DNA from 4 places in the Streptomyces sp. NPDC088745 genome. Region 1 is predicted to be linked to each of the others. Evidence: riboswitches for the same ligand, from Rfam matches in the RefSeq annotation. Region 1 holds a riboswitch; each other region holds the start of a gene.
What was found. A riboswitch is a leader RNA that binds a small molecule or an ion and turns the genes downstream of it on or off. The one in region 1 is predicted to bind cobalamin.
Positions count from the first base shown of each region.

Region 1 (7,221 bases):
CGTCCAGCCGGGCCGCAGACCGGTGTGCTTGAGTTGGGCGGTGCGCCCGCCCTCGGCACCGGAAGCACCGGAAGGTCCGGAAGCACCGGAAGTTCCGGCGACGGCGGACGCGCCGCTCTCGTTCTTCTCGCTCATGTCACCCATGGATGGACCCGATGCACATACTCGTCCTCGGCGGTACGACGGAGGCCCGCCGCCTCGCGGAACTGCTGGTGGCCGCAGAGCCCGCCGCACGGGTGACCAGCTCCCTCGCCGGCCGGGTGAGCAGCCCGAGGCTCCCCCCGGGGGAGGTGCGCGTCGGCGGTTTCGGCGGAGCCGACGGACTGGCCGCGTGGCTGCGTACCCACGAGGTGGACGTACTCATCGACGCCACCCATCCTTTCGCCGAGACGATCAGTTTCAACGCGGCCGCCGCCGCCGCGCAGACCCATGTTCCCCTGCTGGCGCTCCGCCGGCCCGGCTGGACGGCGGCCGACGGCGACCGCTGGCACCCGGTCGGCTCACTGGCCGGGGCGGCACAGGCACTGCCCGCGCTGGGGGAGCGGGTCTTCCTGACCACCGGGCGGATGGGCCTGGCCGCGTTCGCCGCGCTGGACGCGCAGTGGTTCCTGACGCGGTCGGTCGACGCGCCCGAGGCCCCGCACCCGGCCCGGATGGAGGTCCTGCTGGAGCGCGGCCCCTTCACCCTGGACGGCGAGCGGGACCTGATCCGCCGCCACCGCATCGACGTCCTCGTCACCAAGGACAGCGGGGGAGCGGCCACCGCCCCGAAGCTGACCGCCGCCCGGGAAGCAGGCATTCCGGTGGTCGTGGTGCGGCGCCCGCCCGTGCCGGAGGGGGTGCCGGTGGCCGGCACCCCGGAAGCGGCGGCCGCCTGGCTGGCGGGTCACCGCCTCCGGAACTGAGCGGCCGGACCTCCGGACACGCCGCGGCGTGTCCGGAACCGGCGGCTCACATCTCCGGATACCGCCGCGGCGTCCAGACCACCTGCTCGCCGCCGGAGCCCCGCCGCACCCACCGCGTCTGCGAGGACCCGACCAGCAGGATGGTCCGCATGTCGACCTCCTCCGGCACCAGGTCGCCGAGCCGCACCGTGCGCACGCTCTCCGCCGGACCGCCCACGTCCCGCCCGAGCACCACCGGGGTGTCCGGCGAACGGTGCTCCAGCAGCAGGTCCTTGGCCTTGCCCACCTGCCAGGTCCGGCTGCGCGAGCCCGGGTTGTACAGCGCCAGCACCAGGTCCGCCGACACCGCCGCCCGCAGCCGCTCCGCGATGACCTCCCACGGCTTCAGCCGGTCCGACAGCGAGATCGTCGCGTAGTCGTGCCCCAGCGGCGCACCGGCCCGGGCGGCCGCCGCGTTGGCGGCCGTCACGCCCGGCAGGACCCGTACCGGAACCTCCGCGTACTCCTCCTGCGACGCGACCTCCAGGACCGCCGTCGCCATGGCGAACACCCCCGGGTCGCCGCCCGACACCACGGCCACCCGACGCCCGCGACGGGCCAGGTCCAGCGCGAACTCGGCGCGCTCCGACTCGACCTTGTTGTCGGAGCCGTGCCGCACCTGGCCCGGCCGCACCGGCACCCGGTCCAGATACGTCGTGTACCCGACCAGGTCGTCGGCGGCGGCCAGCGCGCCGCGCGTCTCGGGCGTCAGCCACAGCGGCCCGGCCGGGCCGGTGCCGACCACGACGACCTCGCCGTCACCCGCGCTGGGCTCCACCGGCTGCGCGGTGTGCGCCGAACCGATCCGGCTCGGCAGCACGGCGACCGCGAAGTAGGGCACCGAGCCGGCGTCCACGTCCGCCAGGTCGCCGGTGCGCTCGCCGTCCATGGTCGCGCGCTCGACGTAGCGGGCCTCGGCCAGCCGCCCCGACGCCTCGAACGCGCCGCGCACGGCCGGGAACGTGCGCCCCAGCTTCATCACCACCGCCGTGTCGGTGGCGGCGAGCCGTGCCGTCAGCTCCTCCTCGGGCAGCGTGCCCGGCAGGATCGTCAGCACCTCCTCGCCCTCCACGAGCGGGGTGCCCAGCCTGGCGGCGGCGGCGCTCACCGACGTGACCCCGGGGATCACCTCGGTGGGGAAGCGGTCCGCGAGCCGCTTGTGCATGTGCATGTACGAGCCGTAGAAGAGCGGGTCGCCCTCCGCGAGCACCGCGACGGTGCGCCCGGCCTCCAGGTGCGCGGCCAGCCGGGCCGCGGCCTGTTCGTAGAACTCCTCCATGGCCGCCCGGTAGCCGCCCGGGTGGTCGGTGGTCTCCGTGGTGACGGGGTAGACCAGCGGTTCCTCGATGTGGTCCGCGCGCAGGTGCTTCGCCGCGATGGACCGGGCGATCGACCGCCCGTGCCGGGCGCTGTGGTACGCCACCACGTCGGCCCCGGCGATGACCTCGACGGCGCGCACCGTCATCAGGGACGGATCGCCCGGGCCCAGCCCGACGCCGTACAGCCGTCCCGTGCTCTGCTCGCTCACGCTCACTCTTCCTCGCTGGCGATCGCGTTGAGGGCGGCGGCGGCGATCGCGCTGCCGCCGCGCCGGCCGCGCACGACCAGGTGCTCAAGACCGGAGGCGTGCGCCGCCAGGGCGTCCTTCGACTCGGCGGCGCCCACGAACCCGACCGGCACGCCGATGACGGCCGCCGGACGCGGCGCACCCGCCTCGATCATCTCCAGCAGCCGGAACAGCGAGGTCGGCGCGTTGCCGACGGCGACGACGGAGCCCTCCAGACGGTCCCGCCACAGCTCCATGGCGGCGGCACTGCGCGTCGTCCCCAGCTCCTTCGCCAGGTCCGGCACCGAGGGGTCCGACAGGGTGCACACCACGTCGTTGCCGGCGGGCAGCCGCTTGCGGGTGACCCCGCTGGCGACCATCTGCACGTCGCACAGGATCGGCGCACCGGCGCGCAGCGCGGCCCGGGCGTCGGCCACCACGTTCGGGCTGAAGCCGATGTCGCGCACGAGGTCGACCATGCCGCAGGCGTGGATCATGCGGACCGCGACCTGGCTGACGTCGGCGGGCAGGCCCGCCAGATCCGCCTCGGCGCGGATCGTGGCGAAGGACTGGCGGTAGATCGCCGGTCCGTCCTTCTCGTACTGGTGCACTGTGCTGTCGCTCTCTTCTGCGGACGGTCTGCGGACGGGCATGGGAAAAGACGGAGTACCGGGGTGGATCAGCCGCGGGCGGCGGCCACGGCGGCGGGCAGCGACCGGTCCGTGACCACGACGGGGGCGGTGCGGGACGCACCGCGCACGACGGACACCTCGTGCCCCTCGGCGGTGGCCACGACGTCGACCCGGTCGCCGTGCGGGTGCCCGCACCGGCGCGCGCAGCCCGACCAGTAGACAGGAAGCGTTCCCACGGGGCCCACGGCGGCCCCCGCCAGGGCCCGCACGTCGGACAGCGACTTCGCGCAGCCGGGCCGTCCGATGCACGCCCCGACGCCGCTCCAGGGCGAGCCGGGGCCGGTGACCAGCCCGGCGGCGCCCAGGGCGTCGAGCAGCGCGGCGGCCCGCCCGGGGGCGACCCCCGGCACGACGACCCCGCGCCACGGCGTCAGGCGCAGCGTGCCGTCGCCCTGGCTGCGCGCCGTGTCGGCCAGCAGCCGCCACTGTGCGGCGGCGACACGTCCCAGGGGCACCCCCACCGACAGTGCCGCCGCGCCGGGCGCACCCCCGGTGACGACGCCGAACCCGGGCGCGGCGGCCTCGCGCGGCCGTGCCGGAGCCCGGGTGCGGGCCGCACCCGCCAGGACCGCGCCCGGCGTCCGCGCAGGGGCGGCAGCCAGCTTCCGCGCCACCTGTGCCAGCAGCACGTCCGGGCCCGCCGGCAGCTCGGCGACCCGCCAGGTGCCCGCGTCCGGCGCACTGTCCAGAAAGGTTTCGGCAGCCACCAGGGCCGCACGGGCCGCCCACGCGCCCGGGACGCGCACCGCGTCGGCGGCAGCGCCGACACGCAGCAGCGCGTTCCCGTCACCCTGCGCGAGCAGCGTCACGTCCGCACCGAGCGCGTCCACGTCACCGCGCCCGTCGTCCAGCGCGAACAGGAACCGGCCGGACAGGGCGACGGCCCGCCCGCTCGCGCACAGGAGCGCGTCCAACTCCGCCAGCCACGGCCCCACATCGGCGTTCCCCCGGCCGTCCAGGCCCGACAGCGGCGACGCCACCAGGTTGCGCACCCGCTCGTGCCGCGCGGACGGCAGCAGCCCCGACTCGCCGAGCCGCCGCGCGAGTTCACCGCCGCAGTCGGCGGGCAGCGCACGCAGTTGCGCGTTGCCCCGGGAAGTGAGGTGAATGTCACCCTCGCCGAGCTCCCCGGCCAACTTCCCGAGCACGTCGGCCTGCTCCGCGGTCAGGACGCCGCCGGGCAGCCGCACCCGCGCCAGCGCCCCGTCGTCCGCGCGGTGCAGCCGCAGGGACCCGGGGCACGCGTCACCACGGGTGCGCGCGGAGTTCGCACCGGAGGCCGACGGCGAAGAGGGGGACGGGGGCATGGCGGCGAGCATACCGACCCGAGGCCGACTCCTGTTCGACCGCCGGGTGCCGGGGCCTTGACCGGTACGCCTAATATGCCTGGTGGCGGACCCTGCGGTCCGTCGCCGTCGCCCGCCAGGGCGGCAGTCGCCACCGAAAGGCGACAGGGGAGGAAGCCCGGTGCGATTCCGGCGCGGTCCCGCCACTGTGAGCCCGGCCCCAGGCCGGGCGAGTCAGGAACTCCCTTCCGTAGCTTCTCGACCTGGTTCGAGCAGTCCGAACACCGCCCGGGGCGTGGACACCCCGAGGAAGGCCCGACGCCGCATGATCCTGCTCCTGTCGACGTCCGACACCGACCTGCTCAGCGCCCGTTCCTCGGACGGACCGGTCAGCTACCGCTACGCCAACCCCTCCCGCCTCGACCTGGCGGACCTGCCCGCCCTCCTGGACGGCACCGACCTCGTCGTGGTGCGCCTCCTCGGCGGCGTCCGCGCCTGGCAGGAGGGTCTCGACCAGGTCCTCGCCACCGGCCGCCCCGTCGTCGTCCTCACCGGCGAACAGGCCCCCGACGCCCAGCTCATGGCCGCCTCCACCGTCCCCGTCGGCATCGCCGCCGAGGCGCACGCCTACCTGGCGCACGGCGGCCCCGCCAACCTGGAGCAGCTCGCCCGGTTCCTCTCCGACACCGTGCTGCTCACCGGCCACGGCTTCGAGTCGCCCGCGCCGGCGCCCTCCTGGGGCCCCCTGGAGCGCACCGCCCGCGAGGACGTCGAGGGCCCGACCGTCGCGGTGCTCTACTACCGCGCCCACCACATGAGCGGCAACACCGCCTTCATCGACGCCCTGTGCGGCGAGATCGAGGCGGCCGGGGCCCGCCCGCTGCCGCTGTACGTCGCGTCCCTGCGCACCCCGGAGCCGGAGCTCATCGAGGAGCTGCGCGCCGCCGACGCCATCGTCACCACCGTGCTCGCGGCCGGCGGCACCCGCCCCGCCGAGGCCTCCGCGGGCGGCGACGACGAGTCCTGGGACGCGGGCGCCCTCACCGGCCTCGACGTCCCGATCCTCCAGGCGCTGTGCCTCACCAGCCCGCGCGCCGCCTGGGAGGAGAACGACGAGGGCGTCTCCCCGCTGGACGCCGCCACCCAGATCGCCGTCCCCGAGTTCGACGGCCGCCTGATCACCGTTCCGTTCTCCTTCAAGGAGATCGACGAGGACGGCCTGCCGTCGTACGTCGCCGACCCCGAGCGCGCCGCCCGCGTCGCCGGGACCGCCGTGCGCCACGCCCGGCTGCGGCACATCCCCAACGCCGAGAAGAAGCTCGCGCTGGTCCTGTCCGCGTACCCGACCAAGCACTCCCGGATCGGCAACGCGGTCGGCCTCGACACCCCCGCCAGCGCGGTCGCCCTGCTGCGCCGCCTGAGGGAGGAGGGGTACGACTTCGGTACGCAGGAGATCCCCGGCCTGGTGTCCGGCGACGGCGACGAGCTGATCTACGCCCTCATCGAGGCCGGCGGCCACGACCAGGAGTGGCTCACCGAGGAGCAGCTCGCCCGCAACCCCGTGCGCATCCCGGCCGCCGACTACCGGCGCTGGTTCGCCACCCTGCCCGCCGAGCTGCGCGAGTCCGTGGAGCGGCACTGGGGCCCCGCCCCGGGCGAGATGTTCGTGGACCGGTCCGCCAACCCGGAGGGCGACATCGTGCTCGCCGCCCTGCGGTTCGGGAACCTCCTCGTCCTCATCCAGCCGCCGCGCGGCTTCGGCGAGAACCCGATCGCGATCTACCACGACCCGGACCTGCCGCCCTCGCACCACTACCTGGCCGCCTACCGCTGGATCGCCGCGTCCGCCGCCGACAACGGCTTCGGCGCCGACGCGATGGTCCACCTCGGCAAGCACGGCAACCTGGAGTGGCTGCCCGGCAAGAACGCGGGCCTGTCCGCCGCCTGCGGCCCCGACGCCGCCCTCGGCGACCTCCCCCTGATCTACCCGTTCCTGGTCAACGACCCGGGCGAGGGCACCCAGGCCAAGCGCCGGGTGCACGCCACCCTGATCGACCACCTGGTGCCGCCGATGGCCCGCGCCGACAGCTACGGCGACATCGCCCGCCTGGAACAACTCCTCGACGAGCACGCCCAGATCGCGGCCATGGACCCGGCGAAGCTGCCCGCGATCCGCGCCCAGATCTGGACGCTCATCCAGGCCGCGAAGCTCGACCACGACCTCGGCATCGAGAACCGGCCCGAGGACGAGGGCTTCGACGACTTCATCATGCATCTCGACGGCTGGCTCTGCGAGATCAAGGACGTCCAGATCCGCGACGGCCTGCACGTCCTCGGCGGCGCCCCCGCCGGGGAGGCCCGCGTCAACCTGGTCCTGGCGATCCTGCGCGCCCGCCAGATCTGGGGCGGCACGGCGTCGCTGCCCGGCCTGCGCGAGGCCCTCGGTCTGGACGAGTCGGCGGCGAAGCGCACCGACGCGGACACGGTCGAGGAGCAGGCCCGCGGCCTGGTCCAGGCCATGGAGGACGCGGACTGGGCCCCGGAGGCCGTGGCGGGCGTCGCCGAGGGACACCCGGCCGCCGTCGCCGACATCCTCGACTTCGCCGCCCGCGAGGTCGTGCCGCGCCTGGCCGCCACCACCGACGAACTCACCCACGCCGTCCACGGGCTGAACGGCGGCTTCGTCCCGGCGGGCCCCTCCGGCTCCCCGCTGCGCGGCCTGGTCAACGTCCTGCCGACCGGCCGCAACTTCT
Region 1 is NZ_JBIVLB010000009.1:103,831-111,051, forward strand. It holds gene ACIP93_RS23795 (cobalt-precorrin-5B (C(1))-methyltransferase) at 1-135, opposite strand, end outside; gene ACIP93_RS23800 (cobalt-precorrin-6A reductase) at 156-905, shown strand; gene ACIP93_RS23805 (precorrin-2 C(20)-methyltransferase) at 952-2,478, opposite strand; gene ACIP93_RS23810 (precorrin-8X methylmutase) at 2,475-3,101, opposite strand; gene cobG (precorrin-3B synthase) at 3,170-4,501, opposite strand; cobalamin riboswitch at 4,597-4,733, shown strand; gene cobN (cobaltochelatase subunit CobN) at 4,794-7,221, shown strand, end outside.

Region 2 (7,221 bases), on a different contig from region 1:
CACCCTCACCACAGAGACGGCCGCCGGCCCCGTCCGGATGGTCAAGGACGGCAGTTGGGTACCGGTCGACCTCGACCTGGAGCGCGCCAAGGACGGCTCCGTCCAGGCCAAGGCGCACCCCGAGCACCTGAAGATCGCCGGCAAGGAAGGCGCCTTGCCCAAGTCCATCGAGGCCATGGCCAAGGCCGCCCCTTCCCAGGCCAAGGACCTGGTCTCCCTGGGCCAGGGCCGTGACAAGCTCGCCCTGCAGTGGAAGGGGGGCCTGCCGGCCCCCGCACTGTCCGCCAACACCGCCACCTACAGGGAAGCGGTGCCTGGCGGCGACCTGATCGTCGAGGCCACCCGCACCGGGTTCGAGCAGTACCTGAAGTTGCACCGGGCCCCCCGGAAGGGGGCCCCGATGGTACTGCCGATGACCGTCCCGGACGGCACCAAGGCCGCCCAGAACCCGGACGGGTCGGTCACCTTCACCGATGCCGACGGCGGGAAGTCGGCAGTGATGCCGTCGCCGGTGATGTGGGACTCCCAGCGCGACCCCAAGTCGCTGGAGCACACCAACCGTCATGCCGTCGACATGACGGTCGCCCAGTCCGGCAACACCGTCACCCTCACCCTCACCCCGGACATCGACTGGCTGAACGACGCCGGCACGCAGTACCCCGTGACGATCGACCCGGCAGCCAATGTGCTGGACGTCCTCTTCGACACATTCGTCCAGGCCGGTGACACCACCGATCAGTCCGCCAGCACCGACCTCAAGATCGGTTGGCCCGGCGACTACTCGGGCTCCACCAAGCGCACCGCCCGCTCCTTCCTGACGTTCAACACCGCCGGCTTCGCCGACTCCCTCGTCTCCAAGGCGAACCTCAAGCTGTGGAACTACCACTCCTGGTCGGGCGAGGCACGCGGCTGGGAGGTATGGGCCGCCGACCCGGCGGACAAGAACACCCGCTGGACCAAGCAGCCGGCGCTCAAGGCGAAGGCCGCCACTTCGACCGGGACCAAGCCCGGCACCGCCCCGGGCTGGGTGAACGCCGACATCACGCAGCTCGCCCAGACCTGGTCGTCCGCGAAGGCCACGAGCGGATCCGTCGGACTCAAGGCCGCAGACGAATCCGACACCTACGGCTGGAAGCGCTTCTACTCCGCCGAGACCGCCGACCAGGACCAGGTCCCGACCCTCGAAGTCACCCACAACTACCGCCCGGGGGACGGAGCCAACCTCCAGGCCGGCACCCCGTTCATCTCCTCCGGCGGCATCTTCAAGGTCAACTCCACCACCCCGACCCTGCGGGCGTCGATGGCCGACTCCGACCCCGAGGACACCGTCCAGGGCACCTTCGAGATCACCGACGACGCCACCGGCAAGGTCGTCGCCACGGTCAACTCCGAGAAGGTCCCGGGCAACACCACGGCTTCGGTCAAGGTCCCGGCAGGCAAACTGACCTCGGGCAAGACCTACAGCTTCCGCACGACCGCCTTCGACGGCACCCACTACTCCGCCGGCTGGTCCTCACCGGTGAAGTTCTACGTCGATACGGCCTGGAAGCTCACCGCTGCGGAGGAAGCCCTCGGACTGGCCAACGCCTACTCCGAGGCCGCCGACACCACTGCCGCGACCTCCTCCGACGAGAAGTACGCCGCCATCGCCGCCACCGACGAGAACACCGTCGGCGTGCCCTGGAACGGCAAGGACGGCACGATCGACGTCCAGAACGCGAAGATGCCGACCAAACTGGGCCTCCCGGCAGTCGACACCAAGGGCACCGCGATCGGAGGCAACGTCGTCTACACGTCCAGCGGCCCGGTCGACACCGTCGTGCAGCCCACGGTGGACGGCGGCAGCCGTACTCTGCAGATCATCAAGAACAGCAGCGCACCGCACGACTACGAGACCAGCTTCACCCTCCCGGCCGGGATGAAGGCGGTCCCTCACGACGACGGATCCGTCTCCGTCCTTCCCCAGGACGACAGCAAGGGGGAGGCGGGCTTCTTCGAGGCCCCCTGGGCCAAGGACGCGCAGGGCAAGGACGTGCCGACCAGCTACAAGGTCGTCGGGAACAAGCTGGTGCAGCACGTCGACTTCGATGCGAACTCCAAGTTCCCCCTCGTGATCGACCCGTCCTTCTGGTCCACCGCCTGGAAGATCACGAAGTGTGCCGCGTCCGTCGCCGGCTTCATCTACGGGTTCACCCCGGCCGGTTCCAGCAAGAAGGTCATCGTCGCCGTGCGCTTGATCAAGAAGATCGGCTTCAAGAAGACCGCCAAGCTCATCCAGACCTGGAAGAAGCGGCGCAAGCTCACCGTGGAGGGACGCAAGATCGTTGCCGCCATCCTCGGATACGCCAGCATCCAGAACAACTGCAAGTTCTGACCGGGATCCAAGATGCTGATCGCACTCGCTTTCGTCGTCACCGAGGTGGCGATCCTGATCACCTACCTGCTGCGCCGCGGCAAGGGCACTGAACTTCCGGCGCTGGACACGGTGAACGTCAGGGACCTGCTGCTCGCAGCCATGGCCACCAGTTCCGGGTACGCGCTCACTCACCACTACGGCCTCGGCGGTTCCGATCTGGTCCCACTGCTGCTCCTGGGGTGCGTACTCCCGACGCTGGCAGGTACCGCGATGGGCCATGCCTCCAAGTCCTGGACCGGGCTCACCTGGCTGCCTGCCGTTCTGGGCGGTCTGGCCGTCGGATCAGTCAACCCCGACGCGCCCTGGCCCTGGTAGGGGAGGGCCTCACCACCACACACGCGGGCATCAATGTCCTCGTGGCTCAAGCCCCCGGCCTGCACGGGGTGTCGAACCTTTGCCGGGACGAGAGGGGGCGCGGCGCCGCCCGCGGTTCCGGTTCGCACCTGCCGAAGAACACGGCACGGGGCGGACGGTGGAGGAGTCATCGGGCGGTCGTCGACGGCCTCTTCTTCCGGCGGGCGGTCGAGCGTCGGACACACCGTCACGGGCCGCGCCCCGGGCGCGGGTGCTCACTCCGCAGCCTGCGCACCCCGCACCAGGGCCGTGTACGTGTCGAGTTCCGACGCGGTACGCGGCCCCGGCGCCTCCCGGTCCAGCAGATTCTGCGCGCGCAGCAGCCGCGACGCCGCGATCCCCCAGGCGGGTCGCAGTCCCGCCTGCTCCAGGAGGTCGCCCCGGGCCAGGGTGTCGGGTGCCGCGCCCAGCCGCACCCCGGACGGGGTGAGCAGGGCGGCGTCGTCGGCCCACCGCAGTGCCAGGTCCACGTCGTGGGTGGCCATCATGACGGTGGTCCCGCCCGCCCGGAGCCCGGCGAGGGTGTCGAGCAGTTGTTCCTGCCCTTCCGGGTCCAGGCCGGCCGTGGGCTCGTCGAGGACGAGCAGGCGGGGGCGCAGGGCGACGGCTCCGGCGATGGCCGCCCTCTTGCGCTGACCGTAGGAGAGCAGATGGGTGGGGCGTTCGGCGAGATCGGTGATGCCGAGGGCGGCGAGCGCCCGGGCGACCCGGTCGGCCACTTCGGCGGGCGGCAGACCGAGGTTGAGCGGCCCGAAGGACACGTCCTGGGCGACCGAAGCGGCGAACAACTGGTCGTCGGGGTCCTGGAGCACGAGCTGGACGCTGGTGCGCAGCCGGGTCAGGCCCGCCCGGTCGTAGGTCACCGGCCTCCCCTCCAGGGCCAGGTGGCCCGTGCGGGGGCGCAGCCCTCCGCTGAGCAGCCGCATGAGGGTGGTCTTCCCGCTGCCGTTCCTGCCGAGGAGCGCGAGGGCGCGCCCCGCGCCGATCGCGAAGTCGAAGTCGCTGAGCACGGCGGGACCGTCCTCGTAGGCGAACGACACCCTGTGCAGGCTCACCACGGCGTCGTGGTTCATGGCAGCAGCCTTTCGAGTACGAGGGTGAGGATCACCAGGGCGGTGAGCAGGACCAGGGAGAGGAGTACGAAGCGGCGGGAGACGTGCAGGTCGGGCGTCATGACGCGCAGGGTGCCGTCGTAGCCGCGCCCCGCGAGCCCGCGCTGCATGCGGCCCGCCTGGTCGAACGCCTTGACGAAGGCGACGGCGCCGAGCCCCGCCAGGGAGCGGAAGGCGGCGGTGCGCGTGGTGTGGCCGAGCCGCGCGGCCTGTGCCTCGCGGATGCGGCGGACGGACTCGAGCAGGAGGAAGATCATCCGGTACATCACCAGGGCCACGTCCACCACCGGCGCCGGAACGCCCAGCCGCAGCAGCCACGTCAGCAGATCCGTGACGGGTGTGGTGAAGGCGAGCAGCAGCACGCCCAGGGACGCGGCCGACGAGCGCAGCAGCACCTGCGTCGCGTGCTCCCAGCCGTGCGGAGCGAGAGCGAGGAACGCGCCGGGCGCACCGACCTGGACGGTCAGGGTGGCCGCACCCGTGACGCAGAAGCCGAGCGGCACCCGCCAGGCGCGCCACACCTTGCGGAGGGTGACTCCGGCCGGCCCCAGGAGGAGCACCAGTGCCGTGACGAGTACGAGTACGGCTCCCGGCCACGGCGGCAGGGTGACGGCGAGTGCGGTGAGGCCCAGGGCGAGGACGGCTTTGTCGAGAGGGTGGCGGCGGCGCCAGCGGCTGCTGTGCGCCGCCACGTCGATGGGCAGCACGTGGGCTCAGGTCCGGTCCCCGGCAGGTGGGTCCGCGGCCGCTTCGGCGGTGCCGGTGCCGCTTCCGGTGCGGTGCGCGGCGCGCAGTTCCCCCTGCCTGCGTCCGCGGCGCAGCCCGAAGTAGTACGCCAGGACGCCGGCGCCGAGGGCCGCTTGGAGGGCGAAGAGGGCGGACTCGACCTCCCCCGAGGGCGGTTCGTAGAGCGGGGAGAACCACGGTTCGTAGTCCGGGTCGATCTGGGTGATGGCCGTCTCCGCCTCGGCGTCGGCCCCGGCGAAGGGCTCCTCCTTGTGGTCGCCGAGACCCAGCGCGAGCGGCAGGACCGCGAGCGCGGCCACCACGAGCAGGAGCAGCAGGTTGATCTTCGTGTTCCGCTTCACCGGGCCACCGCCTCGGAGACGGAGTCGCGCCGTCCACCGGTGACGAGCACGCCCAGGCGGGTCAGTTCGCCCTTGCTGGACTGGACGAGGAGCCGCATGACGAGCACCGTGAGCAGGCCCTCGCTGACGGCCAGCGGGATCTGCGTGAGGGCGAAGATGGAGCCGAACTTGCCCAGTGCGCCGAGGAATCCGCCGCTCGGGTCGGGGAAGGCGAGCGCGAGCTGCACGCTGGTGACGCAGTAGGTGGTCAGGTCCGCCACGAACGCCCCGAAGAAGACGGTGACCATGAGCGGGACGTCGTAGCGGCGCAGCAGCCGGTAGACGCCGTATCCGGTCCAGGGGCCGACGACCGCCATGGAGAAGGCGTTGGCTCCCAGGGTGGTCAGTCCGCCGTGCGCCAGGAGCAGTGCCTGGAACAGCAGAGTGATCGTTCCGAGCACCGTCATGATGGGCGGCCGGAACAGGATGGCGCCCAGGCCCGTGCCGGTGGGATGGGAGCAGCTGCCGGTCACCGAGGGCAGCTTGAGTGCGGAGAGAACGAAGGTGAACGCCCCGGAGGCGCCGAGGAGCAGCGTGCTCTCCGGGTGTTCCTTGACCTCCCGGGTCAGGGAACGCACTCCGTGGACGACGAACGGGGCAGCCGCGACGCCCCAGGCGATCGCGTGTACTGGGGGCAGGAACCCCTCGGCTATGTGCATGGCTCAGCAGACCTCTCCAGCACCTCGTGGACGGTTGAAGTGCCCTGGCCGGTCTCCTGGCTGACGGGTGACACCGCCCGGATCTCCGCCTTCCCAGGTCCGAGGACCCAGTGGCTGCCCGCGAGGGGCTGGAGCAGGACTTCCCGATCACAGTGGCGAGGGCCGCACCGGTACTTCACCGGATTTCCCGTACACCAAGGCAGGTGGACACTACTGCCCAGGTCCTGCGCATGACAACCACGGACCGGCGTGGCCGCCGGCGTCGTGGTGCCGGTGGGGCGCGTCAGGTGCGGGAGTTCGAACTGGGCGCGGACGCCGAGGTGGTGCGTCGGTTCGTCCAGAACCGGTGCCGGAACCAGTGCCAGGACCCGTGCCGGCCGGAGGCCGCCGGAGGGAGGGGGCCGGGGCTCGTCCGTTGCGCCCGCCCCCGCGCCGGCGGCGGCAGCGCGGGGGGGGCGTCCGGCGGTGGGCTACAGGGGTGTGCCGCCCGTCGCGTTCATGATCTCCGCGGTGATGAAGCTCGCCTGTTCCGACGCGAGGAAGACGTACGCGGGGGCCATCTCCGCGGGCTGTGCCGCCCGGCCCATCGGGGACTGCGCGCCGAACTCCTCGGTGTCCGGCAGCGTGGCCGGGATGAGCGGGGTCCACACCGGGCCCGGGGCGACGGCGTTGACGCGGATGCCCCGGTCGACCAGCATCTGCGCGAGGCCCTTCGTGAACGTGACGATCGCGCCCTTCGTCATGGCGTAGTCGAGGAGCTGCGGGCTGGGCTGGTAGGCCTGCACCGAGGTGGTGTTGATGATCGAGCCGCCCGCGGGGATGTGCGGCACGGCCGCCTTGCACAGCCAGAACATGCCGTACAGGTTGGTGCGCACCACCCGGTCGAACTGCTCGGTGCTGATGTCCTGGATGCCTTCGGGCTGGGCCATCTGGTACGCCGCGTTGTTGACCAGTACGTCGATCCGCCCGAACTCCGCGACGGCCCGCTCGACGAGCGCCCGGCACTGCTCCTCCTCCCGGATGTCGCAGGGCACGGCCACCGCCCGGCGGCCGGCCTTCTCGACCAGGCGCACGGTCTCCTGGGCGTCCCGCGCCTCCTCGGGGAGGTGGGTGAAGAGGACGTCCGCCCCCTCACGGGCGTAGGCGAGCGCGACGGCCCGGCCGATGCCCGAGTCGCCGCCGGTCACCACGGCGGCCCTGTCGGGCAGGAGACCGCTGCCCCGGTAGGACTCCTCGCCGTGGTCGGGGACCGGGTCCATGGCCGCGGTCGTGCCCGGCGGCTCCTGGTCCTGCTGGGGGAACGGGGGCTGCGGGTGCTTCGTCCTGGGGTGCTGCGGCGTCTCGCCCATCGGTTGTTCCTCCTGTGGTGCGCTTTGCTCTGGTTCGTGGGGATAGGTCCTTGCCCCGGAAGGTCGTGTGTCCCGTGGGCCGGGGTTTCACGCATTGGCCGCCGGGCGGGTTCCCCGGCTCCGCCGGCCGTCACCCCGCGGCCTCCCGCGCGGTCACCCGCCATCCGTCGCCCGTGGTCGCGCGGGCGACCAGGCCCAGGTCGG
Region 2 is NZ_JBIVLB010000022.1:95,263-102,483, forward strand. It holds gene ACIP93_RS35425 (DNRLRE domain-containing protein) at 1-2,374, shown strand, start outside; gene ACIP93_RS35430 (hypothetical protein) at 2,387-2,731, shown strand; gene ACIP93_RS35435 (energy-coupling factor ABC transporter ATP-binding protein) at 2,986-3,843, opposite strand; gene cbiQ (cobalt ECF transporter T component CbiQ) at 3,840-4,589, opposite strand; gene ACIP93_RS35445 (energy-coupling factor ABC transporter substrate-binding protein) at 4,596-4,970, opposite strand; gene ACIP93_RS35450 (energy-coupling factor ABC transporter permease) at 4,967-5,668, opposite strand; cobalamin riboswitch at 5,697-5,882, opposite strand; gene ACIP93_RS35455 (SDR family oxidoreductase) at 6,139-7,017, opposite strand; gene ACIP93_RS35460 (glycosyltransferase family 2 protein) at 7,148-7,221, opposite strand, start outside.
Region 2: another riboswitch for cobalamin. It lies ahead of ACIP93_RS35450 (energy-coupling factor ABC transporter permease); the one in region 1 lies ahead of cobN (cobaltochelatase subunit CobN).

Region 3 (7,221 bases), on a different contig from region 1:
TGCCGTACGTCCTCCTCCTGTACGTCCTCACGCCCCGCCCAGGCCGCCAGCGCGGTCGCCGTACGGGCCATCACGATGTCGGCCCGCATCCCGTCGACCTCGAAGGCGGCGCAGGTCGCGGCGATCTGGCGCAGCGCGTCGTCGCCGAGCCGCACCTGGGGGAGGAGCGCGCGGGCGGCCGCGATCCGCTCCCGCAGGTCGGCCTCCTCGCCGGCCCACTTCGCGGCGAAGGCCGCCGGGTCGTCGTCGTACGCGAGCCTGCGCCGCACGACCTCCACCCGCTGGTCGGTGTCGCGGGACGCGGCGACCTCGACGGTCAGCCCGAACCGGTCCAGCAACTGCGGCCGCAGCTCGCCCTCTTCGGGGTTCATGGTCCCCACCAGCAGGAACCGCGCGGCGTGCCGCACGGAGACGCCTTCGCGCTCGACGTACGAGGCGCCCATGGCGGCGGCGTCGAGCAGGAGGTCGACCAGGTGGTCGTGGAGGAGGTTGACCTCGTCGACGTAGAGGATGCCGCGATGCGCGTCCGCCAGCAGGCCCGGCTCGAACGCCTTCACGCCCTCGCTGAGCGCCCGCTCGATGTCGAGGGCCCCGACGAGCCGGTCCTCGGAGGCCCCGACGGGCAGCTCGACCGTGCGGGCGGCGCGCGACACGCCGTCCCCGGCCTCGTGGGGACCGTCGGGACACGCCGGGTCGGGGGCGGCCGGGTCGCACGAGAACCGGCACCCCTCCACCACGTGCACCCGCGGCATCAGCGCGGCCAGCGCGCGGACGGCGGTCGACTTCGCGGTGCCCTTCTCGCCGCGCACGAGGACGCCGCCGACGGCGGGCGACACGGCGTTGAGCAGCAGCCCGAGCCGCAGGTCGTCCTGCCCGACGATCGCGGTAAAGGGGTACGGGGTACTCATACGGTCTCCATCGTCGGTCGGTCGGCTTCCCGCGGGCGGCGGGCGGCCTCGGTCATGTGCGGGTGCGTCCCGGCTGGTCGCGCGGTTCTCCGCGCCCCTGACGGCGTACCGTGCGGGCAGCCGTCCCCCGCCCGGGCGCGGCTCACCCCCGTACCCCCGGCGGCACGAACGGCAGTCCCGCCGGCGCGCCGGACTCGATCAGCCGCCACAGCCCCTCCGTGTCCGCGTGCTCCTCGATCAGATCCCCCAGCCGGTCCAACTGCTCCTCGCGCAACCCCGCGAAGCTCGTGTCGGCGGCCGGCACGAACCGCCGCCCCGCCGCCGCCGCGACCTCCCGCAGGAAGGCCCGCCGGAAGGCGTCGCTCTCCAGCGACCCGTGCCAGTGGGTGCCCCACACGGCCCCCACCCGGCAGCCGTCCAGGAAGGCCTCCCCGCCCAGCACTTCGGCCACCCCGTGGTGGATCTCGTACCCCTCCACGGCCTCGCCCAGCGCCGAGCCCACCGGCCGCGCCAGGGTCTTCTCCCGCGCGAACCGCACCCGTACCGGCAGCAGCCCCAGCCCCTCGACCACCCCGGCCTTCGACTCGACCTCGTCCTCGATCAGCTCGCCCAGCGCCTGGAACCCGCCGCAGATCCCCAGTACGGGCAGCCCCGCCGCGGCCCGCCGCGCCAGCGCGTCGGCGAGCCCGCGTTCCCGCAGCCACTCCAGCGCGCGAACCGTCCCGCGCGTCCCCGGCACGACCACCAGGTCCGCGTCCGCCAGCTCCTCCGCCCGGTCCACGAAGCGCACCACCACGCCCGGCTCCGCGGCGAGCGCGTCCACGTCCGTGAAGTTCGACATCAGCGGCACCGCGCACACCGCGACCCGCAGCACGTCCTCGCCGACCGGCGGCGCGACCACGGACTCCCGGACCGCGCCCCGCAGGGACACCCGCAGCCCGTCCTCCTCGTCGATGCCGAGCCCGTGCGCGAAGGGCAGCACGCCGTACGTCCTGCGCCCCGTCAGGTCCTCCAGCATGTCGAGCCCGGGCTCCAGCAGGGACACGTCACCCCGGAACTTGTTCACCAAGTACCCCGCGACCAGCCGCTGGTCCTCCTTCGCCAGCAGCGCCGTCGTGCCGAAGAACGACGCGAAGACCCCGCCCCGGTCGATGTCCCCGACCACCACCACCGGGAAGTCCGCGGCCCGCGCGATCCCCATGTTGACGATGTCCGTCCGCCGCAGATTGATCTCCGCCGGGCTGCCCGCCCCCTCGCAGATCACCGCGTCGTACTGACCGCGCAGCTCCGCCAGGCACTCCGTGACCGTGCCGAGCAGCGCCTCCCGGTGCCCGCCCTGCACGCCCTTGCCGTACGTCGTGCCGCCCGCCGTGCCGAAGAAGCCGCGCGCGCTCATCTCGCCCACCGGCCTGCCGAGCAGCACCACCTGACTGGACCTGTCGCTCCCCGGCTTCAGCAGCACCGGATTCATCAGCGCCGTCGGCTCGACGCGCGCCGCCTGCGCCTGCATCGCCTGGGCGCGCCCGATCTCCGCGCCCTCCCGCGTCACGAACGAGTTCAGCGACATGTTCTGCGCCTTGAACGGGGCCACCTTCACCCCCCGGCGCACCAGCCACCGGCAGATGCCCGCGGTGACGACGCTCTTGCCCGCGTCCGACGTGGTCCCCGCGACCAGCAGTCCGCCGCCACTCATGCGTTCCGTCCCTTCGCGTACGAGAACGCCAGCCGCCCCGCCGCACACGCGGCCAGCGCCAGCACGCCCACCCGGCGCGACAGCCGCACCGCACGTTCGATGTCGGGCACGTCCACCGGACGCCCGCGCTCCCCGTTCAGCACCGCCCGGTGCTCCACCCGCCCCGCGTACGACAGCGTTCCGCCGAGCCGCACGCCCAGCGCGCCCGCGAAGGACGCCTCGACGGGGCCCGCGTTGGGGCTGGGGTGCGCGGCCGCGTCGGCGCGCCAGGCCCTGACCGCACCCCGGGCGTCGTCCCCGGCGAGCACCGCGAGCGCCGCCGTCAGGCGTGCGCCGGGCCAGCCGGCCACGTCGTCGAGCCGGGCCGAGGCCCACCCGTACCTGCGGTGACGGGCCGACTTGTGCCCGACCATCGCGTCCAGCGTGTTCACCGCCCGGAACGCGACAAGGCCGGGCACACCGCCGACCGCACCCCACACCAGCGCGCCCACCACCGCGTCCGAGGTGTTCTCGGCGACGGACTCCACGACCGCCCGGGCGAGCTGCTGCCCGTCCAGGGCCTGCGGGTCGCGCCCGCACAGGTGCGGCAGCCGCTCCCGGGCCAGTTCCAGGTCCCCGGCGGCCAGCGCCCCGCCGATCGCCCTGGCCTCGCGCCCCAGCGACGTGCCCCCGACGACGGCCCAGGTGGCGGCGGCGGTCAGCGCGACGGACGCGGCGGGGCGGCGGCGTACGAGACGGGAGGCCACGGCGGCGGCTCCGGCCGCTCCGCCCACGCAGACCAGGGTGTGCGCCGCGCCCCGCGCCCGGTCGTCCCGCCACAGGACCCGTTCGACGGCGGCCGCGGCACGCCCGAAGAGGGCGACCGGATGTCCCCGGCGCGGGTCGCCGAACACGGCGTCGCAGGCCATCCCGAGGGCCGCGCCGAGCGCGAACGCGTACGGGGGCACGGCGACGCAACCGCGGGTACCGCAGCCGGGCATGGCGACGAGTCCTTAACTCAGGGTCCGCGCCCTGGTTGGAGGTGACGAGCGGCTGGGAGTTCCTGGCTTCGGCACGACCCTCGTCGGGTCGGCCGTGACAGTGGCGGGACCGCGCCGGATTCGCACCGGCTTCCTCTCCATGCCGCCGTAATGGCTCCGGCAGTCCACCACGCCCCACGAACAGCCGTCAACCTGGGGTTGACCTGCGGGAGGCGGGGGGCGGACGCCGATCCGGAACGGCCGACAGCCGGCGGGGCCGGAAGACCGGCGGCCCGCCGGCTGCTCCGGCGTCGGGGGGCGGGGCGGACGGGCCCCGCGGGTTGTCAGGAGACGATCAGGAAGATGCCGTACGCGACGGCCGCGGCGCACAGCGCGAAGCAGGCGTACGCGCCCGTGCGGGCGACCGGGGCGGAGCCGCCCGTGGCGGCGGCCGCGGTCTGCTTGGAGAGGCCCACGATGCCGAGGGTGAACAGGCCCACCAGGGAGACGGTGGCCACGAGGCTGACGCCGAACACGGTGCCGAGAGCTGCCCAGTCGATGTTCATGTCGCGTGTGTCCTTAGACCGATGCGGCCGGGCGGGCCGGGTCGGCGGTGGGGGAGTGGAGGGTTGCCTTCAGGTCGCCGGTGACCGTGTGGGTGGTCCCGGCCGGGAGGAGGCCGGCGGGCGGCGGGGTGACCGCGGCCATCGCGGTGGTGACGACACCCGCGGGCCCGGCGGCCGGGGCGGCCGCGCCGTCGAGGTCGTCGGCCGTGACGTTGGTGTGGTCGACCGGCTTGCGGCGCGACAGCATCCAGATCGCACCGGAGCCCGCGACCAGCAGGATCGCGACGGCGGTGACGCCCCACGTGCCCTGACCGGTGAGGAACTCGGCGGCCGCGGCGACCGCGCCGGCGGCCGGCAGGGTCAGGCCCCAGGCGACGAACATCCGGGTCGCGGTCGACCAGCGGACCACCCCGCCCTTGGGCGCGAGACCCGAGCCCATCACGGCGCCGGAGCAGACCTGGGTGGTGGAGAGGGAGAAGCCGAGGTGCGAGGAGGCCAGGATGACCGTCGCGGCGCCGGTCTGGGCGGCGAAGCCCTGCGGCGGCCGGAGGTCGGTGAGGCCCTTGCCCATGGTGCGGATGATGCGCCAGCCGCCGAGGTAGGTGCCGAGCGCGATGGCGACGCCGGCCGAGACGATGACCCACATCGGCGGGTTCGAGCCGGGGGCCAGCACGTTGCCGGTGACCAGGGCCAGGGTGATGACACCCATGGTCTTCTGCGCGTCGTTGGTGCCGTGCGCGAGGGAGACGAGGCCGGCGGAGGCGATCTGGCCCGCCCGGTAGCCCTTGGCGGTGGCCTTCTCGTCGGTCCTGGACGCCAGCTTGAAGGTGAGCTTCGTGGCGAGGTAGGCGGCGAGACCGGCGACGATCGGCGCGGCGACCGCGGGCAGCAGCACCTTGGTGATGACGACGCTGCCGTTGACGCCGGAGGCGCCCACCGACATCAGGGTGGCGCCGATGAGGCCGCCGAAGAGTGCGTGGGAGGAACTGGACGGCAGGCCGATCAGCCAGGTCAACAGGTTCCAGAGGATCGCGCCGACCAGGGCCGCGAAGATCACTTCGGTGGTGATGCCGCTCTCGTTGATGAGCCCGCCGGAGATCGTCTTGGCGACCTCCACGGAGAGGAAGGCACCGACGAGGTTGAGCACGGCGGACATGGCCACCGCCGTCTTGGGCTTGAGAGCGCCGGTCGAGATGGTGGTCGCCATCGCGTTGGCAGTGTCGTGGAAACCGTTCGTGAAGTCGAACACGAGAGCGGTCACGATCACGATTCCGAGAAGGAGCGTGATGTGTTCCATTTACCCAGGCAATCGTTTGAGGTCAGTGGCTGTTGGACCGTAAGCAACCTGAGTGAACGGAAGATGAACTGGGCGGGGCCGCACGGTGACCCGAAACGCCGTGCCGCCGTTCCGCTTTTCACCCCGACGGCGGTGCGGCCCTAGGGGCGACCGGACCCGGCCGGGGCGTCAACCGCGCGGCAGGGCCCTCAGCCCGCCGCGCGACCCCTCGAAGAGATCCTGGTCACCCGACGGGCGGACCGCGCACCGCGCCCGTCGCCGGACGGGACGGGCCCGCGGAGTCCGGGCCGCCCGGCTGGCAGGATGCCCGCCATGACGACACGGGTGACGGACGCGGTGGCGGCGGCATGGCGGGACCTGGTGGACACGGCCCGCCGGTCGGTGACCGACGGGCTGGTCGTGGGGACCTCGGGGAACGTCTCGGTGCGGGCCGGCGAGGACCTGATCCTGGTCACCCCGAGCGGCGTGCCCTACGAGCGGCTCGCCCCCGACGACGTGACCGGCGTCGACCGCACGGGCCGCCAGGTGCTCGGGCACCTCGTCCCCACCAGCGAGCTGCCCACGCACCTCGCGGTGTACGAGGACACCGACGCCCAAGCCGTCGTGCACACCCACGCGGTGCACGCCACCGCGGTCTCGACGCTCGTGGACCGGCTGCCCCTGGTGCACTACATGGCGGCGGCCCTGGGCGGCCAGGTCCGCACGGCGGCCTACGCGACGTACGGGACGAGGGAGCTGGCCGACAACGTCCGCCGCGCCCTGCGCGACCGCACGGGGTGCCTGCTCCAGAACCACGGGACCCTCACGTACGGAGCCACGCTCGCCCAGGCCTACGACCGCACGGCCCAACTGGAGTGGATGTGCCAGGTCTGGCTCGCCGCCTCCGGAGTCCCGGGCCTGACCCCCGCCCTGCTCACCGAGGCGCAGGTGGACACGGTCGCCGACCGGCTGCGGAACTACGGCCAACCGGGCTGACCCCCGCCCGCATCCGCGCGGCGCGACCGCCGGCGCGGTGCGGCCGGGGCCACCCCGGAGGCCCCGCCCACTGGCCGTGGAAGCCGGGCGTACGGACACTGGGACCGTGCACCCGGCCAAAGCAACGGCGGCAGCCGTCACCACACTCATGGGCATCGGCGCGGCCACCGTCGCCGCCGCCCGGTACGCGGGCGACGCCGCGCTCAAGGCGACGCCCGGCCGCCCCCTGCCCGGCGACCCCCGCGTGACCGTGCACGCCACGGGCCCCGCGCAGATCACCCTGACCCGGGACCTCGCCACCCTCAGGCCGGGGGTGTTCGGCCTGGCGGGCGACGGCGTCCACGCGGTCGTCGGCCCCGTCCTGGAGGCCGCCCCGCACGCGCCCGACACCGTGGTGCGCCGCCTGGAGCGGGTCACCCGGGGCTCCCTGGAGCCCGGCGCCCGCCTCCACCTCACCCCGAACGTCCACAGCGGCGACCCCGGCACCGCCCTCGGCCTCGACTTCGCGCACGTCGACGTCATGGGCGAGCTCGGCTCCCTGCCCGCCTGGTTCGTCCCCGGCAACCGGTCGAGCACCTGGGTGATCGCCGTGCACGGCCTGGGCGCCACCCGCGAGCACCCGCTGAACGTCCTGGACCTCCTGCACCGCTTCCAGCTCCCGGTGCTCGACCTCGCCTACCGGGGCGACCCCGGCGCGCCCCGCTCCCCGGACGGCCTCGGGCACCTCGGCGACTCCGAGTGGCGCGACCTGGACGCCGCGATCCGGCACGCCGTCCGCGAGGGCGCGCAGCGGATCATCCTGTACGGCTGGTCCACCGGCGGC
Region 3 is NZ_JBIVLB010000003.1:740,643-747,863, forward strand. It holds gene ACIP93_RS12575 (putative cobaltochelatase) at 1-908, opposite strand, end outside; gene ACIP93_RS12580 (cobyric acid synthase) at 1,051-2,601, opposite strand; gene ACIP93_RS12585 (cobalamin biosynthesis protein) at 2,598-3,581, opposite strand; cobalamin riboswitch at 3,618-3,757, opposite strand; gene ACIP93_RS12590 (hypothetical protein) at 3,905-4,126, opposite strand; gene ACIP93_RS12595 (anion permease) at 4,140-5,423, opposite strand; gene ACIP93_RS12600 (class II aldolase/adducin family protein) at 5,727-6,398, shown strand; gene ACIP93_RS12605 (alpha/beta hydrolase) at 6,505-7,221, shown strand, end outside.
Region 3: another riboswitch for cobalamin. It lies ahead of ACIP93_RS12585 (cobalamin biosynthesis protein); the one in region 1 lies ahead of cobN (cobaltochelatase subunit CobN).

Region 4 (7,221 bases), on a different contig from region 1:
GGCGCTGCTCGGTCTGCCGTTCCGGCTGGCGGGCGCCCGGCACCGGGGTGACGGCGGGGGCGCGCTCGCCGCGCAGAACCTCCGGGGGAACGCCCACCGGCTGTCGTCCGCGCTGATTCCGATCGCGCTGCTGGTCGGGCTCTCCACCACCTTCGCCGCCGTCACCGGCACCCTTCAGCAGGTCGCCCCGCCGGGAGCACAGGCCGAGAGCGACGTCTGGCTGCGCGGGGTGGAACTCGCCATGCTGGCCGGTTTCGGCGCGGTGGCCACGGTGAACACGCTCGTCTCGCTGACCGCCGCGAGGCGGCGCGAGTACGCCCTGCTCGCCCTGACCGGGGCGACGCGGCGGCAGCTCATGCGGATGCTCGGCAGTGAGGCGGTGCTGACCGCGGGGGCGGGGGTGCTGCTCGGGCTGCTGGTCGCGGCACCCATGAGCTGCGCGTTCGCGCTGGCCGCCACGGGCAGCGCGCTGCCGGTGGTGCCGCTCGGGTCGTTCGGCCCCGTGGTGCTCGGGGCGGTGGCGCTGACCGTGCTGACCGTGCTGGCCACCGGGGCGCGGGCCACCTCGCGGCTGAACACCTCCGAGGCGGCCGCGCAGTGACGGAACATCACCTCCGCGACGCGGACGGCGGAACTCCGGCCGGCGCTCCCGGCGCCCCGCGCCGCCCGGCGCTCCGGGCCGCCGGATACCTCGCCGCCGCTCTGCCGCTCTCGCTCCTGGGCGCCGCCTACGTTCTGCTGGTCCTGTACGTCGGCGGCCTGCTGGCGCTCACCCTGGTCGGGCTGCCGCTGCTGGCGCTCGGGCTGCGGGGCGCACGCCACCTGGTCCGGGTCCACCTGCGGCTGGTCCGGGTGCTGCTCGACGAGGTGGTCGAGAGCCCCGCGCCCCCGCCCGCGGCCGACGGCACGATCGCCTGGGTGCGCGGCAGTCTGTCGGACGTCACCGCGTGGCGCGGCCTGCTCTATCTGCTGCTCAGACTGCCGCTCGACCTGCTCGGCCTCGTGGTGGCGCTCGGGCTGCCGCTGTTCGGCGTCTGGTCGGCGGTGTGGGCGTCGGCCGGCGGCCAGGAGTGGTGGGTCGTGGCCGCCGCGGTCCTGTTCGCGCTGGCCGTGCTGGTGCTCGGCCCTGTGGTGTTCCGTGCGTGGGCGCGGCTGCACCGTTCGCTGGCTCGCGCCCTGCTCGGCCCCAGCGCCTCCCAACTGCGGGTGCGGACCCTGGAACGGGCGCGCGGCGCGGCCCTGGCCGAGAGCGACCGCGGCCTGCGCCAGGTCGAACGCGATCTGCACGACGGCACCCAGGCGCAGCTCGTCGCGCTCGCGATGACGCTGTCCCTGACCGCCGACGCGCTGTCCGACGACGTACGGGAGGCGACCGGCGACGCGCCCTGGGAGCGGCCCCGCACGCTCGTCGCCCGGGCCCGCGCCCAGACCGACGACGCGATCGCCGAACTGCGCCGCCTCATCGACGGGATCAGTCCCGCCGCGCTCGACCGCGGACTGCTGGACGCCCTGCCGCAGTTGACGGGCCGGGCCGGGGTGCCGGTGTCCCTGCGGGTGGACGTGGAGCAGCAGCCGGACCCGGCCGTCGAGCGCGTCGCGTACTTCTGCGTGGCGGAGCTGCTCACCAACGTCGCCAAGCACAGCGGAGCGACCCGGGCGTCGGTGGACGTCCGCGTCGTGGGCGAGGAGCGCAGGGGGAAGAAGCCCAGGATCAGGAAGCCCAAGGGGATGAAGCTGCGGATCACCGTCCACGACGACGGCGTCGGAGGCGCCGGGCTCGGCAGGGGCAGCGGGCTGTCGGGGCTGCGGGAGCGGCTGGCGGCGGTGGACGGCACGCTCGGCGTCGACAGCCCGGCCTCCGGCACGACCTCCGTCGTGCTGGAGATGCCGCTCCACCTCTGACGGCTTCAGCTCTGACGGCTTCAGCTCTGACAGCTCCGCCTCTGACGGCTTCACCTCGGCCAGTGGGGGAGCGGCACGGTGAGGACGCCCCGGAGCAGGGGGGATGCGGACACGCGACAGCCCTGTGCCGTCACGGCGCGGTCCCGCGTCCCCCCCGCCCCGGGGTGCGGCCCTCGGCTAGAAGTCGTCGTCGAAGCCGACCGTGCCCTCGACGGCCACCTGGTACGCGGAGACCCGGCGCTCGAAGAAGTTCGTCAGCTCCTGGACGCCCTGGAGCTCCATGAAGGAGAACGGGTTGGAGGACCCGTACACCTTCGGGAAGCCGAGGCGCTCCAGGCGCTGGTCGGCGACGCACTCCAGGTACTCGCGCATGGACTCCGTGTTCATGCCCGGCAGTCCCTCGCCGCACAGGTCGCGGCCGAACTGGAGCTCCGCGGCGACCGCTTCCTTCAGCATGTCGGTGACCTGCTGCTCCAGCTCGTCGTCGAAGAGGTCCGGCTCCTCCTTGCGGACGGTGTCCACGACCTCGAACGCGAAGTTCATGTGCATGGTCTCGTCCCGGAAGACCCAGTTCGTCCCGGTCGCGAGGCCGTGCAGCAGGCCCCGCGAGCGGAACCAGTAGACGTACGCGAAGGCGCCGTAGAAGAACAGGCCCTCGATGCACGCCGCGAAGCAGATCAGGTTGAGCAGGAAGCGGCGGCGGTCGGCCTTCGTCTCCAGGCGGTCGATCTTCTCGACCGAGTCCATCCACTTGAAGCAGAACTGCGCCTTCTCGCGGATGGAGGGGATCTCCTCGACCGCGTCGAAGGCCGCGGCGCGGTCGTCCGGGTCGGGGAGGTAGGTGTCCAGGAGCGTCAAGTAGAACTGGACGTGCACGGCCTCCTCGAAGAGCTGGCGGGAGAGGTACAGCCGCGCCTCGGGGGAGTTGATGTGCTTGTACAGGGTCAGCACGAGGTTGTTGGAGACGATCGAGTCGCCCGTGGCGAAGAACGCGACCAGGCGGCCGATCATGTGCTGCTCGCCCGGCGTCAGCTTCGCGAGGTCCGCGACGTCCGAGTGGAGGTCGACCTCCTCGACGGTCCAGGTGTTCTTGATCGCGTCCCGGTAGCGCTCGTAGAAGTCCGGGTAGCGCATCGGGCGCAGCGTCAGCTCGAAGCCGGGGTCGAGCAGGTTCTTTTCGCTGTTGGTGCTCATTACTGGCAGGCCTCGCAGGACTCGGGGTTTTCCAGGGAGCAGGCGAGCGCCTCGGCGTCGGTCGTCTGCTGCACGGGGAGGGGGACGGGGGCGGCGGCAGCGGTCTGCGAGCCGGCGGCGCGGGCGATCCGGGTGGCGGGGCGCGAGCGCAGGTAGTACGTCGTCTTCAGGCCCTTCTTCCAGGCGTACGCGTACATCGAGCTGAGCTTGCCGATGGTGGGCGTCTCCAGGAAGAGGTTGAGCGACTGGGACTGGTCGAGGTACGGGGTGCGGGCGGCGGCCATGTCGATCAGGCCGCGCTGCGGGATCTCCCAGGCGGTGCGGTAGAGGTCGCGGACCTCCTGGGGGATCCAGTTGAAGCCCTGGACCGAGCCCGACGCGTCGCGCAGCGCCTCACGGGTCTGGGCGTCCCAGACGCCGAGCTCCTTGAGGTCGCGCACCAGGTAGGAGTTGACCTGGAGGAACTCGCCGGAGAGGGTCTCGCGCTTGAAGAGGTTGGAGACCTGCGGCTCGATGCACTCGTAGACGCCCGCGATGGAGGCGATGGTGGCCGTCGGGGCGATGGCCAGCAGGAGCGAGTTGCGCATGCCGGTCTTCGCGACGCGGGCGCGCAGCGCCTCCCAGCGCTCCGGCCAGGTGACCTCGACGCCGTAGTGGTCGGGGTGCAGGACGCCGCGCGCGGTGCGGGTCTTCTCCCAGGCGGGGAGGGGTCCGCTGCGCTCGGCGAGGTCGCAGGACGCCTCGTACGCGGCGAGCATGATCCGCTCGGCGATGCGGGTGGAGAGCGCCGCCGCCTCCGGGGAGTCGAAGGGGAGCTTCAGCTTGAAGAAGACGTCCTGGAGGCCCATCGCGCCCAGGCCGACCGGCCGCCAGCGGGAGTTGGAGTTGCCGGCCTGCTCGGTCGGGTAGAAGTTGATGTCCACCACGCGGTCGAGGAAGGTGACGGCGGTGTGGACCGTCCGGTCCAGGCGGTCCCAGTCGATCTCGCCGCTGTCCAGGACGAAGGCGCCCATGTTGACCGAGCCGAGGTTGCAGACGGCCGTCTCGCCGTCATCGGTGACTTCGAGGATCTCGGTGCACAGGTTGGAGGAGTGGACCGTGTGGCCCGGCTCCGCCGTCTGGTTGGCGGTGCGGTTGGAGGCGTCCTTGAAGGTCATCCAGCCGTTGCCGGTCTGCGCGAGGGTGCGCATCATGCGGCCGTACAGCTCGCGGGCCGGCAGGGACTTCTTGGCCAGGCCCTGCGCCTCCGCCCTGCGGTAGGCGGCGTCGAAGTCGTCGCCCCACAGGTCCACCAGCTCGGGGACGTCGGCGGGGGAGAACAGCGACCACTGGCCGTCCTGGTCCACGCGGCGCATGAACTCGTCCGGGATCCAGTGGGCGAGGTTGAGGTTGTGGGTGCGGCGGGCGTCCTCGCCGGTGTTGTCGCGGAGCTCCAGGAACTCCTCGATGTCCGCGTGCCAGGTCTCCAGGTAGACGGCGGCCGCGCCCTTGCGGCGGCCGCCCTGGTTGACGGCCGCGACGGAGGCGTCGAGCGTCTTCAGGAACGGGACGATGCCGTTGGAGTGGCCGTTGGTGCCGCGGATCAGGGAGCCGCGGGCGCGGATGCGCGAGTACGACAGACCGATGCCGCCGGCGTGCTTGGACAGGCGCGCGACCTGGTGGTAGCGGTCGTAGATCGAGTCCAGCTCGTCCATCGGGGAGTCGAGGAGGTAGCAGGACGACATCTGCGGGTGGCGGGTGCCGGAGTTGAAGAGCGTCGGCGAGGACGGCAGGTAGTCCAGACGGCTCATCAGCCGGTACAGCGAGGCGACCTCGGCGAGAGCCCGCTCGCTGTCGTCCGCCGCCAGGCCGGAGGCCACGCGCAGCATGAAGTGCTGCGGGGTCTCGATCACCTGACGGGTGATGGGGTGGCGCAGCAGGTAGCGGCTGTAGACCGTGCGCAGGCCGAAGTACTCGAAGCGGTCGTCGCCCTCGAGGTCGATCAGCTCGTCCAGCGCCGCCGCGTGCTTGGCGACGAACTCGGCCGTACGGTCCGCGATGAGCCCTTCGCGGTGGCCGACGGCGACGGACCCGGAGAAGCAGCCCACCCCCTGGGAGGCGGCCTCGTCCCGGATCGTACGGGCGAGCAGGCGCGCGGCGAGGCGCGAGTAGGCGGGGTCCTCGGAGATGAGCCCTGCGGCGGCCTCGGTGGCCAGCTCCCGGAGCTCGGCGGCGTCCGAGCGCGCGTTGCGCCCCCGCAGGGCGGCGGCGGCGACCCGGCCGGGGTCGGTGTCGGTGAGGTCGGCGGTCAGGTCGGTCAGGGTGCGCAGCAGCGCGGTGCCGGGGGCGTCCTGACTGTCCTGACTCTGCTCGGCGGTGGCCGGGTCGACTGGCGCGATGGTCACGTGGGGGCTCTCCCTCGCTCGGCGCGGGGCCACGGGGCGGAGCGGGGGCGCGCGAGCAGGCGTCCGCCCCGGAAGAAGGGCGCACGTCGCCTGGCGTCCACCGGCTCATCCTCGAAGCCCGGACGTATCGGAATCCGGTTCGGTCGAGCCGGATCACACCGTCGGCAGGTCCTCGGACTTGGCGGTACGCAAATGCGTACATGACACACCGTTGCGGGACAGTTCCGGATTCTCACCGGATTCCCCTGCGGCGACAGCGAGGACGAGCATACATGTGGTGGGTCCCCGTTGGGGAACCCACCACATGTTGTGTCGCGCGCCGTTGCGCTTCCCCGGCTAAAGGGGGTACGGGCCCCGTTTCACCGGGATCCTGAGCCCCCGCGCGCACCGGGCTGGAGCGCCAGTGCGTACGTCAGCAGGCCCAGTCCGGGCACCGGTTGCCAGTCCCGCTCGGGCGTCCGTACGAAGCCGAGGCGCTCGTAGATCCGGTGCGCCCCCAGCATCGTCGGCTGGGTCGACATCACCAGCCGGACGACCCCTTCCTCGGCCCGTGCGCGGGCGACACAGGCCCGCACGAGGCTCTCGCCCGCCCCGCGCCCCCGGGCCGCCCGTGCGACCGCGAGCATGCGGAACTCGGCCTCGCCGGGGACGCCGATGTCCTGGAGCGGGCTGCCCTGGGGAGCATAGGTGACGGTGCCCAGGAGGGTGTCGTCGGCGTCCACGGCGACCAGGAGGTCGGCCTTCGCGGCGCGGGAGGCGGCGTCGCGCAGGGTGGTCGCGTAGGTGTTGTCCTCGCCGCCGTCGAGGAGGCCGTCGTCGAGGTAGGCGCGGGCGGTGATCTCGCCCACGGCCGGGTATTCGGGGGGTTCCGCGATGCGGATGCGCATGTCCATGCCGGGCAGTGTGCAACGGCGGGGGCCCGGCGTCCCACCCCGTGTCGAGGGGCGGGACACCGGGCCGTACCGCGGTCGCTCCGACCGGTTCAGCAGCAGCGGAAGCCGTCGCGGGGGTCGCCCTCGCGGGCGTCGGTGCGGCTGCGCTCGAAGGCGCGGCGGGTCATGACCGCGGCGTCCGGGTCGTGCGCGCGGGCGTGGGCGACGTAGTGGTCGTACGCCGCCTCGCCGGTCACCTCGCGGACGTACCAGCGCAGCCGGGACAGCCAGTGCCGCAGCCCTGCCGTGCGCACCGCGCCCGTGGTCATACCGTGCTCTCCTCCTTGCGCGGGCGGCCGTCCGGGCCCAGGCCCGCGGCGGCCAGCTCGGCCTTCTCCTCCTTGGTGGCGAACAGGGAGGCCGGGGCGACGAGCTTCGACTCGACGTACGGGGTCTCGCTGAGCTCGACCCCGGCCGGGTTGCGGACCGCCTTCAGGCAGGCGCGGCAGGCCTCGAAGAGGACGACCAGGATCAGCACCGCGAACAGGACGGACAGGACGCCGTCGACCGTGGAGTTGGTGACGATGGTCTCCATCTGCTCGCGGTTCTTGGCGAGTCCGACCTTGTCGAGGCCCTTGTCGAGGGCGCTCTGGTAGACGTCGCGCTGGGCGAAGAAGCCCACCTTGGGGTCGGCGGAGAAGATCTTCTGCCAGCTCGCGGTGAGCGTGACCGCGACGTCCCACAGCAGCGGAACGGCCGTCACCCAGGCGTACTTGAGACGCCCGGACTTGATGAGGAGGGTGGTGCAGACGGCGAGCGCCACGGCCGCGAGGAGCTGGTTGGCGATGCCGAACAGCGGGAAGAGCTGG
Region 4 is NZ_JBIVLB010000002.1:254,349-261,569, reverse strand. It holds gene ACIP93_RS05765 (FtsX-like permease family protein) at 1-601, shown strand, start outside; gene ACIP93_RS05760 (sensor domain-containing protein) at 598-1,902, shown strand; gene ACIP93_RS05755 (ribonucleotide-diphosphate reductase subunit beta) at 2,080-3,096, opposite strand; gene ACIP93_RS05750 (ribonucleoside-diphosphate reductase subunit alpha) at 3,096-5,480, opposite strand; cobalamin riboswitch at 5,626-5,767, opposite strand; gene ACIP93_RS05745 (GNAT family N-acetyltransferase) at 5,840-6,373, opposite strand; gene ACIP93_RS05740 (YbdD/YjiX family protein) at 6,463-6,681, opposite strand; gene ACIP93_RS05735 (carbon starvation CstA family protein) at 6,678-7,221, opposite strand, start outside.
Region 4: another riboswitch for cobalamin. It lies ahead of ACIP93_RS05750 (ribonucleoside-diphosphate reductase subunit alpha); the one in region 1 lies ahead of cobN (cobaltochelatase subunit CobN).